2 regions of the Microbacterium sp. CFSPD4_SD4 genome follow, and region 1 is predicted to be linked to the other one. Evidence: riboswitches for the same ligand, from Rfam matches in the RefSeq annotation. Region 1 holds a riboswitch; the other holds the start of a gene.

Region 1 (4,201 bases):
GGCTCGACGCGCCAGTTCCAGAGCCCGCCAGTCGTCGAGGAACAGCCCCACCATGCGCAGTCCGGCGAGCGCGCCGAGCACGAATCGGGCGGGCAGGCGCAGGATCTGCCCGAGGCCGTCGGCGAGATCGGTCGGATCGACCGTGATGAAGAGCACCACCGAGGGCAGGGCGATCGCGAGCACCCGGAGCATCGTGGCGACGGCGAGCGCGAGCGACCCCTCGCTGATGCGCAGCACGAACCAGTCGACGTAGACCGTGCCGCTCGTCTCGCCGTACAGGGCGATGGTGAGCCCTGTGAGCGGCGCCGCGAGCCAGACCGGCCAGGTGCGGACCCAGAACTCGCGCCACCCGATGCCGGCGAACAGGAACAGCACCGCTTCGAGCACCAGGGCGACCGCCGCCGACACGGGATCCAGCGTGAGGATCAAGGGCACGGCGATGAGGGCGCTCACGCCGAGCTTCGCGACCGGGTTGATCCGGGCCACGACGCCGGCGCGGGCGCGGGTGTCGGCGAGATCCGTCATGCCGGCGCCCCCAGGGCGAAGCGGGTGGCGTGCAGGGCGCGCGCCACGTCGAGGTCGTGCGTGACGGTGACGATCGCGGAGCCCTCATCCCGGAGGGTGGCGAGCATCGCGACGAGCTCGGCCCAGGTGCGGGCGTCCTGTCCGAACGTCGGCTCGTCGAGGATCAGCACCCGGGGTCGCGTGGCGATCGCGGCCGCGACGGTGAGACGGCGCTTCTCCCCACCCGAGAGCGTGTACGGGTTCGCGGCTCCCAGCGCGGACAGGCGCAGGCGGGCGAGCAGCTCGTCGACGCGGGCCTCGACCTCGTCCTCGGGGACGCCCAGCGCGCGCGGGCCGATGGCGAGCTCGTCCCGCACGGTGGTGGCGAGGAGCTGGTGCTCCGGCTCCTGGAAGACCATGCCGATCCGGGTGAGGAGGTCGCGGGACGCCCAGCGGATCGGCGCGGGATCGGCACCCTGCGCGAGCACCGGCGTCGCGGTCACGGCCCCCTCCGCGGGCGGGAGCAGGCCCGCGAGGGTCAGGCCCAGCGTGGACTTGCCCACGCCGTTCGGGCCGGTGATCGCGAGGGCCTCGCCCGCCCGCACGTCGAGGTCGATGCCGCGGGCCACCGGACGCCCCTTCACCCGCGCCACGGCGAGTGCTCGGGCCGACAGCAGCACCTCGCCGGGCACTGTCCTCGGTGCCGGGGGCTCGGCGGGAGGACGCCCGGGCACCCAGACGCCGTCCGCGGCCAGGCGCTCTCCCTGCGCACCGAGCACCGCGGCGGGAGGGCCGTCCGCGACCACCCCGCCGGCACCGAGCACGATGACCCGGGTGAGGAGCGGCAACCACACCTCGAGTCGATGCTCCACGACCACGAGGGTGGCGGGGTGCGCGGCGAGCATCCGCTCCACCGCCTCCCTGACCTCGCGCACCCCGTCCGGATCGAGGTTCGCCGTCGGCTCGTCGAGGAGGACGAGGCCGGGGCGCATCGCGAGCATGCCGGCGAGGGCGAGACGTTGCTTCTGGCCGCCCGACAGCGCCTTGGTCGGATGATCGAGCGGCACGTCGAGGCCGACGGCAGCGAGCGCCGCCTCGACACGCGGCCAGATCTCCGCACGCGGTACGCCGAGGTTCTCGCACCCGAACGCGACGTCGTCGCCCGCGCGGCGAGGATCACCTGGGAGTCGGGGTCCTGGAGCACGAGCCCGGCGCGCCCGCGAGTCGCCACCGCCGGAGCGTCGTCGACGAGGAGCTCCCCCGCGCTCTCGCCCTCCTCCTCGCCGCCGAGCACGCCCGCGAGGCCGTGCAGCAGGGTCGACTTGCCTGCCCCGGACGCGCCGAGCACGAGAACCCGCTCGCCGGGCTCGATGCGGAACGAGACGTCGCGCAGCGCCCATGCCCGGCGGCTCGCATGCCGCCAGCCCCAGCCGCGCGCCTCGACGACCGCGGGAGCGACCTGCGCCGCCATCAGACGCGCACGCGCGCCTCGCGCCCGGAGCCGAAGCGGTCCAGCGCCCCCGTCGCCGCGATACCGCGGGCGAGCACCCACGACAGGGCACCGGCGATGACGGCGCCGGAGATCACGGTGCTCACGAGGTAGATCACGGTGAACGCGGGACCGGAGCCGGCGTACCAGAGGATGAGGTTGTTGATGCCTCCCGCGAGCGCAGCGCCGGCACCGGCGAGGATCGCGACGGGCAGCGACCAGCGACGGTAGAAGAACAGCAGGAAGACGAGCTCGGCGCCGAGACCCTGCACGAGGCCCGCTTCGAGCGTGAGGAAGCCACCCCACTGGTTGCCGATGAGCGCCGAGACGACGGCGGCCAGCAGTTCGACGTAGATCGCCGCACCGGCCTTGCGGATGATGAGGCCGCCGAGCACTCCGGCGAACAGCCACGGTCCGTCCAGGAGACCCTGGAGCCCGGGGAGCAGCGGCTCGAGCAGGGCCTTGGGGCCCAGGTACCCGACGTTCCAGGCCAGGAAGATCAGGCCGGCGGCGACGCCGAGCACGCTGGCGACGACGATGTCGACGATGCGCCACCGCAGATAGCTGCGCGCCGGAGCGCCGGTCGTCTTCGTGGACGAGGATGCGGACGTGGACGTACTCATGTGAACTCCTCCCTGCGCTGGCATGACCCAGATCAGGTTCGACGGTCGAAGCGCGATTCGCTCCCTCTCAGCCCGGCTCGCCGGACTCCCGTGGTTGTGCTGTAGATCCTAGCGTCTTCCGTCCGCGCGTCCCGAGCCGCGCACGGCGGATTCCTGTCGGCATTCGGTACCGTAAGCGAGTGACCGCTTCCGATCCCCCTGAAGAGGCGTCCGGCGGCGTCGGCGTCGACGCGCGGCCCGAGGACTCCGCCCCCGCGTCCTCGCAGACCGTCGACACGCTGCCTGCGACCACGACGGAGACCGTCGCGTGGGCCGATGCCTCGACACCGGCGACCGCGCTGACCTGGGTCGACACGGACGTGGTCGAGTCCGGGTCGTCGACGCCGGAGTTCGACGCCACCCCGGAAGCCGAGGCCGCCCCCGGCCTGCTGCGCGACGCGACGCTGCGTCCGGCGATCGCCGGCCCCGGCCTGCTCGTCCCGCTCGGGGTCCTCGCCGGGCTCATCGCCTCCTACGCCGGAAGCACGCTGCTCTGGCCGTTGCACGAGGTCGCCCCCACCGTCCAGGCCGTGGAGGTCACCCCGGTGGCCGCCCCCACCGCCGCGCTCGCCTGGCCGGAGGTGGGCGACGGTGCCGTGGGCATCGCCGGGATGACCACGGCCGCGTCCACGACCGCCCCGGTCAGCATCGCGAGCATCACCAAGGTCGTCAGCACGCTCATGGTGCTCGACCGCCTGCCCCTCGCCCCCGGGGAGCAGGGCCCCGAGTTCTCCTTCACCTACGCCGACAGCATCCGGTACTGGGACTACCGGATCTCGAATCAGTCCGCGCTGGATGTCCCCGTGGGCGGGGTGCTGACCGAGTACCAGCTCCTGCAGGGCACCCTGCTCGGTTCGGCCAACAACTACATCGATCGGCTCGCCGCGGAGATCTGGGGCTCCGATCGGGAGTTCGCGGCCGCCGCCGAGGTCTGGCTCGGCGAGCGCGGGCTCTCCGAGATCACCGTGGTCACGCCGTCCGGATTCGACGCGCGCAACGTCGCCACCCCGGAGGCGCTCGTGGCTCTCGGCGAGCTCGCGATGCAGAATCCCGTGTTCGCGGAGATCGTGGGCACCCGGTCGGTCGAGCTGCCGGGGGCCGGCACGGTGGAGAACACGAACGGCATGCTCGCGGACCCGGGGGTCGTCGGCATCAAGACCGGCACACTCGTCGGCTGGAACCTGCTGACGGCGAAGGACGTCTCCGTGGGGGACTCGACGGTCCGCCTCTACGCCGCGGCGCTGAACCAGGAGGACGACGAGGCGCGTCTCGCCCTCACCCGTGCCCTCTTCGCGCAGACCGAGGCGGCGCTGCAGGCGCAGGGCCCCGCCGTTCCCGCCGGGACGGTGGTCGGACGCGTCCGCACCGCCTGGGGCGAGGAGGTCGACGTCGTGACCGGTGAGGACGCGGATGTGGTGCTGTGGAACGGGGCGAGCGCGACCGCGACGGCTGTGTTCGATCTCGGCGAGGAGCGCGAGGCGGACGGCGACGTCGGCACCCTCACCACGGCCGGCCCCATCGACACCACCGAGACCGCACTCGTCCT
Region 2 (4,201 bases), on a different contig from region 1:
GGGAGCGCATCCGGACCGTCCCGCTCGATCGGCGGTGGCGGGAGCCCCGGCGCCGGATCGTCGAGGAGTGGTGGGGCAACGGCATCCTGCGCATCGCGCCCGCGGGAGTGCCGTGGTCGGTCTGGCTGTTCTGGAGCTCGGTCACCGGGACGACGTGGGACTTCGCCGGCTGGTACGTCAACCTCGAGAACGCGCACCTGCGCACCGACAGTGCCACCTACACCTCCGATCACGTCCTCGACGTCGAGATCGCACAGGACGGGCGCGTGGCGATGAAGGACGAGGACGAGCTGGTCGCCGCCGTCGACCAGGGACGGCTGACCGCCGCGCAGGCCGCGCAGATCGAGCGGCACGCGGTCGCGGCCATCGCGTCGTTCCATGCCGGCGACTGGCCGTTCGATCGGGAGTGGATCGACTGGCGACCGGACCCGTCGTGGACGATCCCGGTGTTGGACGGCCTCGACCAGATCGTCGTCCCCGACCGCTTCGGGGCCGGCCTCCGCGACGGCGCCGAGCCCGCGCGGCATCAGGCGTTCGCGCGGCATCAGGCGACAGCAGCGCCCACGGCCTGAGCTCGCGTGAGGGCCTGAGCTCGCGCGGTGGGCGGTGTTCGCGAGGTGGCCTGTGTTCGCGTGAGGGCCTGTGTTCGCGTGGTGGCCTGTGCTCGCGTGATGGCCTGTGCTCGCGCGGTGGCCTGTGTCGCTCCGCTCTGAGCGGAGGCCCTTCCCCCGAGTCGTCGATCCTGATGACATGGGCACATGACGGATGTGCTGATCCTGGGGGGAACCGGATGGCTGTCGGGGCGCATCGCCGCGCACGCGTTGGGGGCGGGGGCGTCGGTGACCTGCCTCGCCCGCGGCGGGCGGCCGGCGCCACCGGGAGCGACCCTCGTGCTCGCCGACCGCGACGACGAGGACGCCTATGACGTCGTCTCGCGGACGGACTGGGACCACGTCGTCGACGTCTCCTCCCGCGTCGATCACGTCTCCGGGGCGGTCCGCGCACTCGGCGACCGTGCCGCCCGGTGGACCTACATCTCGTCGATGTCGGTGTACCGCGACGACATGACGGTCGGAACGGACGAGTCGGCCCCGCGGCACCCGGCGGCGCAGGCCGGTGAGGACGACGACTACGCGCGGCAGAAGGTCGCGGCGGAGGACGCCGTGCAGGAGGGCCTCGGCGACCGCGCGCTCCTCGTCCGTCCCGGCCTCATCGTCGGCGACGGCGACCCGAGCGATCGCTTCGGCTACTGGGTGACGGCGTTCCTCCGGGCCCTGGACGAGCCGGTGCTGCTCCCGCCGCTCGACGGGCGCACGGCGCAGGTCATCGACGTCGAGGACGTCGCCGCCTTCGTCGTGTCCGCCACCGTCACCGGTGCCGTCAACGCGATCGGCGACGTGCGCGACCTGGAGGACGTGCTGCGTACGGTGCGCGCTTCCACCGGGCACACCGGTCCGGTCGTCGTCGGCACGGAGGAGCGTCTCGTCGCGGAGGGTGTCGCGTACTGGGCGGGGTCGCGCTCGCTCCCGCTGTGGCTGCCGCCCGAGATGAGCGGATTCATGACCCGCTCGAACGCGCGGTACCGGCGCAGCGGAGGCAGGATCCGGCCCCTCGACGAGACGGTGGAACGCGTCGTGGCGGACGAGCGCGAACGGGGCGTGGGCCGGGAGCGTCGCGCCGGACTCACGCGGACGGAGGAGCGGGCGCTGCTCAACGCCTTCGCTCGCTAGACTGCGAGGCAGTGACACGGGGTGCCGCATCCGCGGCTGAGATCACACCCGTCGAACCTGATCTAGTTCGTACTAGCGAAGGGATGTCGCAATGAGCGATCCTGTGCGTCCGGAATCCGTCCTCGACCTCGCTGTCACGGCGGGAAGGCTGCGGGAGGAGGTCCGGGCTGCGCCGCCGTTGACGCACTGCCTCACGAACGCCGTCGTGACGGGGTTCACCGCCAACGTGCTGCTCGCGCTCGGTGCGGCGCCGGCCATGGTAGACATCATCGGCGAGGCCGAGCCGTTCGCCGCTGCCGCCTCGGGGCTCCTCGTCAACCTCGGGACGCCGACCCCGGAGCAGCGGGAGGCGAGTCGGGAAGCCGTGGCCGGAGCGCTCGCCGCCGCCACGCCCTGGGTGCTCGATCCCGTCGCGATCGGCACGCTCCCGGTGCGGACGGCACTGGCCCACGAGCTGGCCGCGCGGCGCCCGACCGCCATCCGCGGCAACGCGTCGGAGATCCTCGCGCTCGCCGGGCACAGCACGGCGGCCGCGGCGGTCGACGCGACGGACGGCACCGAGGCGGCGGCCTCGTCTGCGCGCGAGCTCGCCGACCGGTACGGCTCCGTGGTCGCCGTCTCCGGCCCGGTCGACCTCCTCACCGACGGGGAACGGGTGATCCGCATCGCCAACGGGCACGAGCTGCTCACGCGGGTGACGGGCGGCGGCTGCGCGCTGGGGGCCGTGATGGCGGCCTTCCTCGGGGCGTCCCGCGGTAGCGGGACCGATGCGCTGACGGCGGTGGCCGCGGCGACCCTCGTCTACACGGTCGCGGCCGAGCAGGCGGCGGAGACCTCCCGCGGACCGGGCAGCTTCGCCGTCGGACTGCTCGATGCGCTGTCCGCCGTGACCCCAGCGGATCTCCGGGACCGCGCCCGCGTCGAGGAGGAGACCCGATGACCGTCGACCTGTCCCTCTACCTCGTCACCGATCGGTCGCTGTGCGGCGCACGCGGGGTGGTCGCGACCGTCCGCGAAGCGGTGGCCGGCGGCGTCCGCATCGTGCAGCTGCGCGACAAGGAGGCGACGGACGAGGAGACCGTCGTGCAGCTCCTCGCTTTGTCCGCGGCCATCGACGGTCGTGCGCTGCTCGTCGTGAACGATCGCCTCGATGCGGCTGTCGAGGCCCGTCGTCGCGGCGCCAGGGTGGACGGGGTGCACCTCGGTCAGGCGGACGCCTCGGTGCTCCGCGCGCGCGAGCTCCTCGGCCCGGAGGCCCTGATCGGGCTGACCGCGAACACCTCCGCGCACCTCGAGGAGGTCGCCGCGCTGCCGCCCGGCACGGTCGACTACCTCGGGGTCGGCGTGATCCGCCCCACGCGCACCAAGCCCGACCACCCGGCCCCGCTCGGCATCGACGGCTTCGCCGCGTTCGCCGCGCGCAGTGCGCTGCCGTGCGTCGCGATCGGCGGGGTGGAGCTCGACGACACGGCGGCGCTGCGCGCGGCCGGCGCGGCCGGGATCGCGGTGGTGTCGGCGCTGTGCGGCGGCGGCGACCCCCGGACAGCCGCCGCGGCCTTCCGTCGGCGCTGGCTCGGGCGGGCGGTGCCGCACGTGCTCAGCATCGCCGGCAGCGATCCGTCCGGGGGCGCGGGCATCCAGGCCGACCTCAAGGCGATCGCCGCGAACGGGGGCTACGGCATGGCGGCCCTGACGGCCCTGACCGCCCAGAACACGCAGGGCGTCCGCGCCGTGCACGTTCCTCCCGCGGACTTCCTCCGGGCGCAGCTCGACGCCGTCGGTGACGACATCCGCATCGACGCCGTGAAGGTCGGCATGCTCGCGGACGTGGAGGTGATCCGGACGGTCGCCGCGTGGCTCCGAGACACACAGCCCCCGATCGTCGTGCTCGACCCGGTCATGATCGCGACCTCGGGGGATCGGCTGCTCCACCCCGATGCGGAGCGCGAGCTGCGGAGCCTGCTGTCCCTGGCGACCGTGGTCACCCCGAACCTCGCCGAGCTCGCGGTGCTCGTCGGTCACGAGGTGACGGACTGGGCGGACGCGCTCGCCGCGGCGCGAGAGCTGTCGGCCGCGATGGGGACCGCGGTGCTGGTGAAGGGCGGGCATCTGCCCGGGGACGAGGCACCGGACGCCCTGATCGACACGGCAGCCGGTACGCACGCCGAGTTCCCCGGCGCGCGCATCCGCACGGCGAACACCCACGGCACCGGCTGCTCGCTGTCCGCGGCTCTGGCCACACGACTGGCGACGGGCGACGATCCCGCGACTGCGGTGCGCGCCGCGCGCGCCTGGTTGCGGGAGTCCCTCCGCGCGGCGGACGACCTGGAGATCGGGCGAGGACACGGCCCGATCCATCCCTTCTCGGGACTCTGGGCGCGCGGCGGGGTCGAGACCCGGCCGACACCGGAGGAGGTGGCCGCGGCCTGGTGGGACGAGACCGCCGCGATCCGCCGCGACATCGACGCGCT

What was found. Region 1 has a riboswitch for thiamine pyrophosphate ahead of AC2W7E_RS12540 (ECF transporter S component). Riboswitches for the same ligand answer to the same signal wherever they lie in the genome.
Region 2: it holds a riboswitch for thiamine pyrophosphate, as region 1 does, so the genes downstream of both, thiM (hydroxyethylthiazole kinase) here and AC2W7E_RS12540 (ECF transporter S component) in region 1, are expected to answer to the same signal.

The regions. Positions count from the first base shown of each region.
Region 1 is NZ_JBNFOC010000008.1:73,873-78,073, reverse strand. Features, by position in the region: gene AC2W7E_RS12550 (energy-coupling factor transporter transmembrane component T family protein) at 1-525, opposite strand, end outside; partial or broken gene AC2W7E_RS12545 (ABC transporter ATP-binding protein) at 522-1,975, opposite strand; gene AC2W7E_RS12540 (ECF transporter S component) at 1,975-2,616, opposite strand; TPP riboswitch at 2,607-2,718, opposite strand; gene AC2W7E_RS12535 (D-alanyl-D-alanine carboxypeptidase family protein) at 2,796-4,201, shown strand, end outside.
Region 2 is NZ_JBNFOC010000003.1:294,122-298,322, forward strand. Features, by position in the region: gene AC2W7E_RS07795 (DUF402 domain-containing protein) at 1-572, shown strand, start outside; gene AC2W7E_RS07800 (NAD-dependent epimerase/dehydratase family protein) at 759-1,730, shown strand; TPP riboswitch at 1,738-1,831, shown strand; gene thiM (hydroxyethylthiazole kinase) at 1,822-2,670, shown strand; gene AC2W7E_RS07810 (bifunctional hydroxymethylpyrimidine kinase/phosphomethylpyrimidine kinase) at 2,667-4,201, shown strand, end outside.